Regions from separate parts of the Tepidibacter aestuarii genome, predicted to be linked through region 1. Evidence: riboswitches for the same ligand, from Rfam matches in the RefSeq annotation. Region 1 holds a riboswitch; the other holds the start of a gene.
What was found. A riboswitch is a leader RNA that binds a small molecule or an ion and turns the genes downstream of it on or off. The one in region 1 is predicted to bind cobalamin.
Positions count from the first base shown of each region.

Region 1 (6,129 bases):
AATATAAAGTTTGTATCTGTATGGAAGCATTCTATATCTTCTATCTTATTTAACTCTTTTAACATATAACTTATCTCTTCTTTAAAATAATCCTTCGTTTTTCTTATATAATTTGTATCTTTAAATATATATTTACATATATTTTCAGCAAATGCATTTACAGTCCAAGGCTCCTTGATACTCCATATACTGTGGATTATATCTTTATTACTAGTTATTCCATAACCAAGTCTTACTCCAGGAAGCCCAAAAAACTTAGTAACAGCCTTTATAATAAATAAATTACTGTACGTATCTATATATTTGACTAGTGAGTATTCATCACTATCATGTACAAACTCCATAAAAGTTTCATCAAGTATCATAATTTTATCGTGCTTTTGTAATAAATCTAGTAGTTCTATAAGATTTTGAACATTTCCACTTGGATTGTTTGGATTGCATACAAATAAAAAATCGAATTTATCTATATCTTTCTCTATACTTCCTATATCTACTTTAAAATCTTCATTTAAATATAAATCTACTACATCTAAATTATTTATAAAAGCAGCCCTTTCATATTCTGAAAATGTGGGATTTAAAATAGCTAGCCTTCCATTTAATACCTTCATAATCATATATATTATCTCACTGGCACCATTTCCAGGTACTATATATTCATAGTTTAAATTTAAATAAGAAGATATATTCTTTCTAAGTTTTAAATACTCTATATCTGGATATTTTATGCTATTTTTCAACCCTTCGAGTACATATTCTTCTATATTTTCAGGTTTATATGGATTTATATTAGAGCTAAAATCTAATATATTTTCACTTTTATTGTACTTACTTATCATCTGATTGACATCTGCACCATGCCCAAGCTTTATCATCTAGTAAATACCCCTTTTCTATATCTTTTATTTAATGACTTATATAAAATATATGCTAAATATATATTGGCGAACGAAACTATAGATAAAGGAATTATAAATCCTACACTCATCTTAAATCCTATTACTGGAATTAATATAAGAGGTGCTACAACTCCGTTTAAAAGAACTCCAAAAATTATAGGCACAATAATTTGCGTAAACTTATATACATATCCAAATATAAATACAAATAAAAACATTTGAACTCCGATTATACTATGTATAACAATTGTAAGCGGAAACCCACTCAAATATGCTGTAATCGCATGTCCTAAAACACCCACTATTCCTCCAGCTAAAGGAGATATAGATAAAGCTGCAAAATAAGCTGGCATAGAATCAAACGCTATAGATGTTCCTGGTATTTTAATTAATGACCCTATAAAACTTAAAGCTATTAGCATTGAAATCTTGACCAATTTTTTCATATAACCTCCTGTATAAAAGTAAAAATTATTAAGGTTAAAATTGAAGTTAAGTACATTATTCTATTGGTTTTTAATATATCTTCTGGTTCTATATTTCTCAACTTGTCTCCTATAGTAGGCTTGTACACTTCTTTACCAAAGTATATATTAGTCCCACCAAGCTGTATATTAAGTGCTCCAGCTACAGCCCCTTCTGGATATGCACAATTTGGGCTCTTATGATTCTTTCTATCTCTTATAAATACTTTGATGCTTCTTTTAAAGTCAAATCCTAAAAATAAAGAAGCAATAGCCATTATACAAGCTGTAATTCTAGCTGGTATAAAATTAAATAGATCATCAATCTTAGCAGATGCAAAGCCTAAATTCATATACTTATCATTTTTGTAACCCACCATAGAGTCTAAAGTGTTAACAGCCTTATACATCATCCCAAGAGGTGCACCACCTATGAATATATACATCATAGGTGCTATTATTCCATCTACTGTATTTTCTGCGACAGTTTCAACAGTGGCTCTTATAATTTCCTCTTTAGATAAGTTTTGAGTATCTCTTCCAACTATAAATGACAACTGTTTTCTAGCCTTTACTATATCATCTTCCTTTAATACCTTATAAATTTTAACAGCTTCATCTTTTAAACATTTTGTAGCAAATATAGTGTATATAATAAATGAATTTACAACTAAGTATAAGTAATAGTTTATATTAAAAGATGCTTTTATAATTAAGTCTGTTACAAAATAAGTTGTAATTACTACTATAAAGTTTAAAAAGAATCCTCCTATTTTAAGGCTTTTTTCAGTTTTAAATATCCTTCTTATAACTTTTTCTATATAATTTATGAATTTTCCTATGTATATAACAGGGTGTGGTAGACTATAAGGATCTCCAAATATGATATCTAGTACATATCCAGTATAAATTGATACTATATTCATTTGTTTTCTACCACCTTATTTAAGAAGTTTATAGGAATATTTAAATTACTGTAAAAATGAGTATGTAAATAAGTTGCTAATGTATTCTTCTTTTGATATCCACCCATCCACTCTTTTATTATTTTAGAGTCTCTCTCCTTTGTTACCTTATAAGCACATTTTTCATTAGTTATAAACTCAGAATGATGAAATTCATGTCCAAAAACCATATCTTCCTTTTTAGATATAGTAGTATCTATTAACGCACATCCTTTTGCATAACCAAATCTTCTAAGCGATTTTGTCATCTCACTTTTACCTTTTAATATTCCAACCATTTTGTATTCTTCATTATCTTTATCTACTATGCTCTCACCTAAATACATAAGCCCTCCGCATTCAGCATATATAGGCTTATTATTATCATGATACCTTTTTATATCTTCTCTTATAGACTTATTTTCCTCTAGTTCTTTTGCAAATATTTCTGGAAATCCACCACCTATGTATATTCCATCGCACTCAGGTAAATATTTGTCATTTAAAGGACTAAATGTCTTTATAGTAACCCCCATATCCTTTAGCATATCTATATTATCCCAGTAATAAAAATTAAATGCCTTATCATACGGTATAGCTATTGTTATATTTTCAAACCTAGGTAAATCATACTTAAAGCTTGATACTACATCTTCTGATTTTGATATTTCTATTAATCTATCCAGATCTATATGTTCTTCTATTATTTGTGCTAAATCGCTAAATTTTTGTTCTAATTCTTTCATTTCAATTGTGGGTATTAGTCCTAGATGTCGGGAGGGAAGGGAAAATTCTATATTTCTTGGAATATATCCAAGAACTTCAACGTCTGTATACTTTTCGATAGCTCGTTTAACTATCTCAAAGTGACTTTTAGATGCTATATTATTTATTATAACTCCTCTTAAATTAATGTCTTTATCTAAACTTTTATATCCTAAAACCATGGCTGCTGCAGATGTAGCCATACTCTTACCGTCTATAACTAATATAACAGGAGCTTTAAGTATTTTCGAAGTGTATGAGCTTGTACAAGAATTTATGTCTATTCCAAATCCATCATAAAGTCCCATAACTCCTTCTATTACAGAAATATCTGCATCCTTAGAATTTTTTAGATATAAATGCTTTATTTTCTCATCACCTAGCATAAAAGAATCTAAATTTCTAGAGTTTCGCTTAGTTATATAAGTATGATACGAAGTATCTATATAATCGGGACCTACCTTATAAGGCTGCACTTTTAGATTTCTATTTTTCAAAGCTGACATTATCCCCATTGAAACAGTAGTTTTACCAACGCCACTACTAGTTCCTGCAATCAATATCTTATTCAATTGATTCACCCCTTTTTAAAAAAAACCTAACCATTTAAGGCTAGGTTTTTATATTCACAATTTAAAATATATTATCACCCTTCCCTCCGAAGGCTTCCCATTTAATTAATTGAAAAGGTATCCTGACTTAGATTCATCCTACTCCCTTACCTTCCTACAAATAATTGAAGTGGTATATTTTAGGTTTCGTCTTTCATTACAGTAGCGGGGGCTGTAGAGGATTTTAACCTCTTTCCCTTTTACCAATTAATTTTTATATTCTAATTTTGTATAATATCCTTTTATGAATTCAAAAGCAACTTTCATAAAAGGTTAAATAAAGACTTTTTTATAATATCATATAGGATATTATTATTCAATATTTCAAACCTTCGCCCTTGGTTTTATACGTATTCATAACCTACGATATTGTCGTCTCCAGTTGAATATATTCTGCTATTTTTTTCAACCACCAAGAAGTCATCTTCATTCCAATACCCATTTATTAAATTCTCTATCATATCACTATTCCCCTTTATTTCTTCAAAATTCCATTGTCTTTTTTTAGATATATTTATAACATCATGAGAATAATTTTCTTTTACTAATTTATTTGTCACATATACAGCTTTATTATATCTTTTTATCCATTCCTTAGATATTTGTGACAGATATTTTGCTCCTTTTTTTCCGTATTTCTGCTCATAATACTCATAACTTTCTCCAAGTCCTATGCTTTTTAAATCCTGCATATCTTGATTTATACCGTTTTTTTCTATCCAAGATGACATATAGTACATAGAATTTGGACTTTCTTCAAAATACTCTTTGTATTTTCTCTTAGAGCCTATAAAAAGTGTTATACAATCATGTACCTTAGGTACAACTATTTTTATATCTCTAGTTTGTATTCCATTAAGTGCATTTCCACAAAGTCCAAACCCCATTAATATATAATCGTATTTAGATGAATCTACGTTATCAATCTTTTTTTGTATACTCTCCTTCATCTTTTGAGGATACAAATGGTTGTACGAATCCATAAGTTCTATATCCACTATATTATCGCTAAGTGAACTGTAATAATAAAAATCCCTAGATAAAACATCGCATATAAGTGCTTTACATCTCATATCGTTTCCCCCCTAATTATAAGTATATATTTTTCAAAAACTCTTCTTGAAAATTTTCATATTTAGCTATATCTATATGTTCTGTATTATCCATATAGTAATTTATATCTTCTTCTAACTTATCATTGCAAAGAAATTTCTTAGCTCCTTCTCCTGCTGCATTTCCAAGAGATATTATATTTTCAGAATCTATATTTGGAATAAGTCCAATTACTTTTGCACTTTCCTTATTTATAAAATTACCAAACGCTCCCGCTAAACATATATAATCTAAATCTTGTACAGTTATTTTTTCTTCTTGCATCAGTATATTTATTCCACTTCTTATAGCTGATTTTGCTAGTTGTAATTGTCTTATATCATCTTGAGTTATGGATATATCCTCAGTTATTTTAAATTCATATTTTTTATCTTTTTTTACTACTCTATTACTCAATTTTATATTTTTTATTTTTTGTGGATTGGTTATTTTTCCTGTTTTATTTATTATTCCTGCTTTTAGCATTTCGCTTACTATATCTACTAATGCTGAACCACATATTCCTCTCGCCTTTTTATTATTTATAGTTTCGTATTCTATATCTTCTTTTATCTTAAACTTATTTATAGCTCCATCAAATGCCTGCATCCCAAATTTTATATTGGCGCCTTCAAAGGCTGGACCAGCTGCTGTTGAACATGCTAAAAGAGATTCTTTAGTCGATAAAACTATCTCTCCATTCGTTCCAAGATCTATCAGTAATATGTTTTTATCATTATCAATCAAATCAGCTTCTATCATAGCAGCTACCGTATCTGATCCTAAAAAACCTGCTATATTAGGTAAAAACATCACAACAGCATTTTTATTCATGTTATCAAATAATATATTAGATCCCCTATCGTATAACATATCTCTATTAACAGGTATAAAAGGAAGCTTTGATAAAGTATATAGATTAAGTCCCCAGAATATGTGTGACATAGCAGTGTTTCCTACTATTACACATTTATACACATCCTCTTTAACTATGTTAAACTTATTTAAAATAAGTCCTATATTATAATCTATCTCTTCTATAATTTTTTGTTTTAATATATCAATCCCATTTCTATTTTCTATTGTATAGTTAATTCTAGATATAACATCGGCACCATATAATGACTGAGGATTTTGAAACGATTTGACACTCATTTGTTCCCCTGTATTTAAATTCAATAAGTATATTGCAACAGTTGTGGTCCCTATATCTATTGCAATACCGTATTTTTCATTGGAACAATTATCTTCTTTAACATCTATAATCTTATCTTTATATAAGATTATATTTATAGGTTCATTGTAGTTCATATTAGATATATTTTTCATTATTTCATTATCAATATATACA
Region 1 covers NZ_OW235315.1:258,840-264,968, reverse strand. The annotation lists gene M2214_RS01295 (pyridoxal phosphate-dependent aminotransferase) at 1-878, opposite strand, end outside; gene M2214_RS01290 (ECF transporter S component) at 875-1,348, opposite strand; gene cbiB (adenosylcobinamide-phosphate synthase CbiB) at 1,345-2,292, opposite strand; gene M2214_RS01280 (cobyrinate a,c-diamide synthase) at 2,289-3,647, opposite strand; cobalamin riboswitch at 3,743-3,926, opposite strand; gene M2214_RS01275 (DUF1638 domain-containing protein) at 4,031-4,759, opposite strand; gene M2214_RS01270 (ASKHA domain-containing protein) at 4,776-6,129, opposite strand, start outside.

Region 2 (6,129 bases), 1.3 Mb from region 1:
GATTGGAACTTAAGAAGAATAAGTCTTCCAAATGGTGAGATAAAATCTATTATGAATTATAGTAGAAAAAAAATGAGAGTAATAGTTCATGTTAGAGTTTCATATGAATGTGATCCTGATTTTGTAATGCAAACTTTAGATGAAGTGTGTGAAATGTTAAATGAAAAATACAAAGAGTTTTTAATTAAGAATATGATGAAAGAACCATCCAGACCGTTTTCTGTATATGGGGTAACTGATATAGAATCTAGTAGTGTAGGTGCTAAGTACACTATTACAGGTGTTGTAGCTCCTTTTAAGTACTTTTCTATAGCCAAAAATGCAAGGTTAATGATTTTGGTTAAATTCAGAGAGAAGGGGATTAAAATAGCTTATCCTAAGAGGGTTAATATTGATGCAGATGAATATGAGAGCTATATATAAATAATTTAATTCAGATGGAGATTGCTCCATCTGAATTTTTTTACTCTGAATGAAGGTTATTATCTTGTGCATAAAAAGTTCCTGAAGTTTCTTTAGTTATTATTTTTTGAAGATTTTTTATTTCTAAGAAAGTTTGAGGATATGCATTTTTTGATATAGATATCTCCCCTTCGCCCTTTGATTGTAAATAGTCAGAAAGATGTTTTCGTTTTTGTTCTAGTTCTGAGAGTTCTTTCGTAAGTCTTTCGTGGATGTTAGTGTAGTATTCATATTCGTGATATTTTAACAATTTAGCAGGGTCTTCAATTGATTTTTCTAAAACTTCTAGCTCTTTTTTGTTTTGTTCTAGTTCTAATAAGCAATCTTTATATTTTATTAAGATCTCATCTAATTCTTTTTTTACTTTTTTTCTATCAAAGCCTTTGACATTTATTATTGTCTTTCTTTCGGAATTGTTTCCAATTGCGCTTGTTACGACTTTTGCATATGCGTTAATTTTTCCTCCTATTATCCTACCTTTTTCGGGATTCAGAAGAATGCTTTTAGATTCAAGAATACTATCGAGGGAATAAAATCCTATATTTATAGTATCCTCGGCTATTATGGTACATGCATTAGCGTATTTAACGAAAACACTTTTTTTAGAATGAATCAAAGTTTTTCCTCTTCCGCAAACGCCACCCTTTATATATATATCTCCATTTGTTGATACTATCTTTTCTGCAGATCCTATTCCCATTATGCTGTCTATTGAAATATCTTCTGTTGCTATTACTTTAAAGTCATCACAAACAGTCCCTTTAACAGTAACTGATCCATCGAAAAAAATATTACCTGTTTCATAGCCAACGTCTCCGTCTATAATTAGATGTTTTAGAATAGATACTTTTCCATTGTTGTGAGAAAGTGCACCGTTTGTCAACGCTCTTAATATTATTTTGTTACCTTCTTCAAACTCTCCAACTGTTTTTCTATCGAAACTTAGCCTTTTATCGTTTCCTGGTTTTGATGGTATTATATCACCTTTTACATTTAAACCATCAACACCTTGAGTTGGGGGTGTTTTTTCTCCTAAGTAATCGTTTTTATTTACTTCATATATAAGATTCATTTCATAATGATTAGTTGAACCATCTTCTCGTACATTTGGTTTTTTATCTGGTAAATCTAAATATTTTATTGTAGCATCTTGCCCATTTTTAGCTGGTGTTGCTTTAGCTATTAATATGTTTTCTTGTGTTTGTATATTTTCATCGAGTATAGTATAGATTATTCCGTGCACTATATTGTTTGATTCTAACTCTGATAATATAGATTGAATTATTTGTTGCTTATTATTTTTAAGCTCATCTGTTGATAAATTCAACTTGAAGTGTACTTCGGTATTATCTGATGATATACTCAACTCCACTTTGGGTTTTAATATACCTATTTCTACATTTTCGTCTGTAATGTTTTCTAAAGCATTTTTGAGGTTTAAAAAATACTTTATACTTATTCGTGGATGTGAGATTGATATATCTGAAAACTTTGAAATATCAAACCCTTGTTTTTTTGTCTTTATATAAAGTTTTTCTTTATCTTCGAAAATATCAAAATATTCATTTTGTATTATGTACATAAATCACCTCGTATTTATTTGGGCATATACAATATATCGGGTAATGAAACTTGAATATTTAGTAAAAATTTTATTATAACTAATAGGAGATTATATCCCTTTTTAAATTGTGGATAAATATAAATTCTGTTATGGTTTCAAAAAAATTTAAACTTAAGGTTCTTCAGAGAAGAATTTTTTATATATTAAATATAACATTTTTAGAAAGTAATAAAAATAGAAAAAAATATTTCTTACATATATTGTAAAGAAAGAAATTGTGTGATATTATAATAATAAGAAAACTTAATAGAATATGCAGGTCCTTAGTTTTAGGATAACAGGGAAGAACGGTTAGAATCCGTCGCAGCCCCCGCTACTGTAATTGATGATGAAACCTATAAAACCACTGCGAGTTATTTTGCGGGAAGGATAGGGAGTAAGATGAATCATAAGTCAGGAGACCTACCTGTATAGAGTTTTCAGCCTTCGGAGGGAAGGGTCAGGAAAAAAAGAAATTATTCCTGTCCTAGTACGTCGCTTAGGCAGGTTTTTTATATATTTTTCTTTCCCTAAATATTTTTTTTCGCCCCAGGCCTGTAAGAGGCCTGTTTTTTTTGGTATATAAAAATTTGATTTATAATATAATAAAAAAATATAATAAAAAAGAGGTGATTTAATGACTCATAAAGAAATGACATTTAGGTTGTTATTTGCTCTTTTTATAGGGGGAGTAGTTGGTCTTGAAAGAGAAAAATCTCATCAATGGGCAGGATTTAGAACGCATATATTGGTTTCTATAGGTTCTTGTGTTGTTGCTGTTACGTCATTGATGTTGTTTAAAGAATATATACAATATGTAAATTTGGATCCTGCTAGGATGCCGGCGCAAGTGCTATCAGGAATTGGTTTTTTAGGGGCCGGAGCGATACTTAAAACGTCTGATAGTATAAGAGGACTTACTACTGCGGCTGGTGTCTGGGTGACTGCTTGTATAGGAACGGCTATTGGATTTGGATATTATTATTTAGCGTTTGTATCTTGTTTTTTGCTTATTATGACATTATATACTTTAAAGTTTATAAATAAGAGAATATTGCTTAGTAAAACTACTACGTTGTATATTAATACAAAAAATATTTCAAATATAACATCAAAGGTTATAGAAATAGTAGAAGGTAATAAGATTTTTATAAAAAATATAGATATATCTCCTGATGAATATAAGAATTGGGATATGAAAATGGTCGTAGTTTATAATAGTAAGATAGAATTTAAAGACGTTGTAAAAAGTATTTTAGACTTGGATGATGTCGTGAAAATTAGACATGAATAGAGAATATTTAATTACTAAAATTCACAAAAGATACAATTAAATCAATTCTACTATCTAAATAAATGTATAAGGATGTGTTGTGTTTTGAACAATATAAAGTTAATAACTGATAGTTCGTGTGATTTGCCTGAATATATAATGAAAAAGTATAATATATCTGTTATACCATTGAATATTTTATTTGACGAAGATTCTTATTTGGACGGGGTGGATATAACTAAAAAAGAATTTTATGAAAAAATGAAAAATAGTACTAATCTTCCTAAAACATCTAGTCCAGCTCCAGATCGTTTTGTAAAAGAGTTTCATTGTGAGGAGGATAATATTATTGTAATATCTTTATCCTCTGGATTATCTAGTACGTATAATAATGCTTTAATAGGTAAAAATATGTACTTAGAAGAAGTCGGTAATAAAAGAATAGAGATAATAGATTCTAAAAATGGATCTATGGGAGTTGGATTATTAGTTTTGGCTGCTATTAAGATGATTGAAAAAGGAAAAAGTATAGATTATATAGTAGATAAGATTAATAAAGATGTAAAAAATATTTCAACTTACGTTGTACTTAATACAATAGAAAATGCAGCTAAGGCCGGTAGAATAAGCTCTTTTAAAGAAAAAATAGTTCAAGTTTTAAATTTAAAAATAACTGTAAAAGTTGAAGATGGACTTGTGAAAATATATAGTAAAGCTAGAGGAGATAAGAAGAGTTTAAATAAATTGATCGATTTTATAGAAAATGAAGGAGTTAATGCTTCCGAAAAAATATTGGCAATATGTCACTCGAATGCGCTAGATAAAGCTTTAAAATTCAAAGAAATGGTTAATAATAAATATAACTTTAAGGAAATAATAATATCTGAAATAGGAGCAACTATAGGTTCTTATTCATCTGAAGGAGCTTTATTAATTAGTTTTTAATAAATAAGGAGGAAGATATGTCAATGAATAGAAATGAAATTAAAGGTGAATTTAAGTGGGATTTAGAAAGCATATATAAAAATGAAGATGAATTAAATAAAGATTTTGAAAAGATCAAAAATCTTTTAGAAGATATAAAAAAATATAAAGGTATTTTAGGTGAATCTGAAGACAATCTATATCAAACTTTAAATTTGTACGAGCAAATATCTAGATTAGCTGAAAATACGTATGTATATGCACATATGAAACAACATGAAGATACAAGAGATACAAAACAACAGTCTTTATCTGGAAAGTCAGATATGTTATCCACTCAAATAGGAACTGTTACATCATTTATGATTCCTGAAATAATAAGTATAGATGAAAATAAGATAAATGAGTACTTAAATAATGATAAGTTAAAGCCGTATAAAAAGCTTATAGATCAAATTTTAAGAAAAAAACCGTATACATTATCTCCAAAAGAAGAAGAAATTTTGGCTATGAGCTCTGATATTGCAAATGTTGCGGAGAATGCATTTGATATGTTATCTTTTGCAGATATTAAGTTTCCTGAGATAGAAGATGAAGAAGGTGATAAGGTTAGACTTACACATGGGAATTTTTCGAAGTTTTTACAAAGTAAAAATAGAGAAGTTAGAAAAAATGCTTTTGAAAATATGTATAATACTTATGAAAAGTATAAAAACACGTTTGCAGCTACATTAGAAGGAAGTATTAAAAGGGAAATCTTTTATGCGAAGGCAAGAAATTATGATTCTGCTATACAATCATCTTTATTTGAGGATGATATAAAATTAAGTGTATATGATAATTTGATAGGTGTTATAGAAAAAAACTTAGATACTATGCATAAGTATTTAAAACTAAAAAAACAATTTTTAGGTTTAGATGAAATACATATGTATGATATGTATACACCTTTAGTTGAAAAATTAGATATAAAAATACCTTATGAAGAAGCTAAAGAAATAATACTTAAAGCATTAAAGCCATTAGGAGATGAATATCTAAAATTAGTACAAAAGGCTTTTGATGAAAGATGGATAGATGTTTATGAAAATGAAGGTAAAAAAGGAGGAGCTTATTCTTGGGGAAGTTATGATTCTCATCCGTTTATACTTCTTAATTATAAAGATGATTTAAATTCTTTATTTACATTAGCTCACGAACTTGGACATTCTATGCATAGTTATTATTCAAGAAAAAACCAACCTTATCTATATTCGCATTACAAGATATTTGTAGCTGAAGTTGCATCCACTTTAAATGAACAACTACTTATGGATTATATGTTAAAAAACAGTAAAAGTGATGATGAAAGATTATATATACTAAATTATTATTTGGAGCAGTTTAGAACTACTGTATATAGACAAACTATGTTTGCTGAATTTGAGAAAATAATACATGAAAAATCTGAAAATCAAGAAGCTTTGACTAATGAAGAATTTTGTAATATATACTATGATTTAAATGTTAAGTACTATGGAAAAGATGTATGCGTTGATGAGCAGATTGGTATGGAATGGGCTAGAGTACCTCATTTTTATTCTAATTTTTATGTATATAAGTATGCAACGGGATTCTCTGCTGCTGCAACTCTTAGTCATAATATATTAAGTGGAGGTTCTGGAGCGTTAGATAGATATTTAGAATTTTTAAAGAGTGGAGGATCTGACTATCCTCTTAATCAACTTAAAAAAGCTGGTGTTGATATGGAAGATGAAAAAGCTATACAAACAGCTCTTGATACTTTTAAAGAACTAGTAGATGAGCTTGAAAAATCTAAATAAGTTTTAATTAAAAGAAGAGAAATCGATAGATTTCTCTTCTTTTT
Region 2 covers NZ_OW235315.1:2,601,167-2,607,295, reverse strand. The annotation lists gene M2214_RS12865 (mechanosensitive ion channel family protein) at 1-423, shown strand, start outside; gene M2214_RS12860 (DUF342 domain-containing protein) at 464-2,044, opposite strand; cobalamin riboswitch at 2,327-2,510, shown strand; gene M2214_RS12855 (MgtC/SapB family protein) at 2,703-3,359, shown strand; gene M2214_RS12850 (DegV family protein) at 3,444-4,283, shown strand; gene pepF (oligoendopeptidase F) at 4,301-6,085, shown strand.
Region 2: another riboswitch for cobalamin. It lies ahead of M2214_RS12855 (MgtC/SapB family protein); the one in region 1 lies ahead of M2214_RS01280 (cobyrinate a,c-diamide synthase).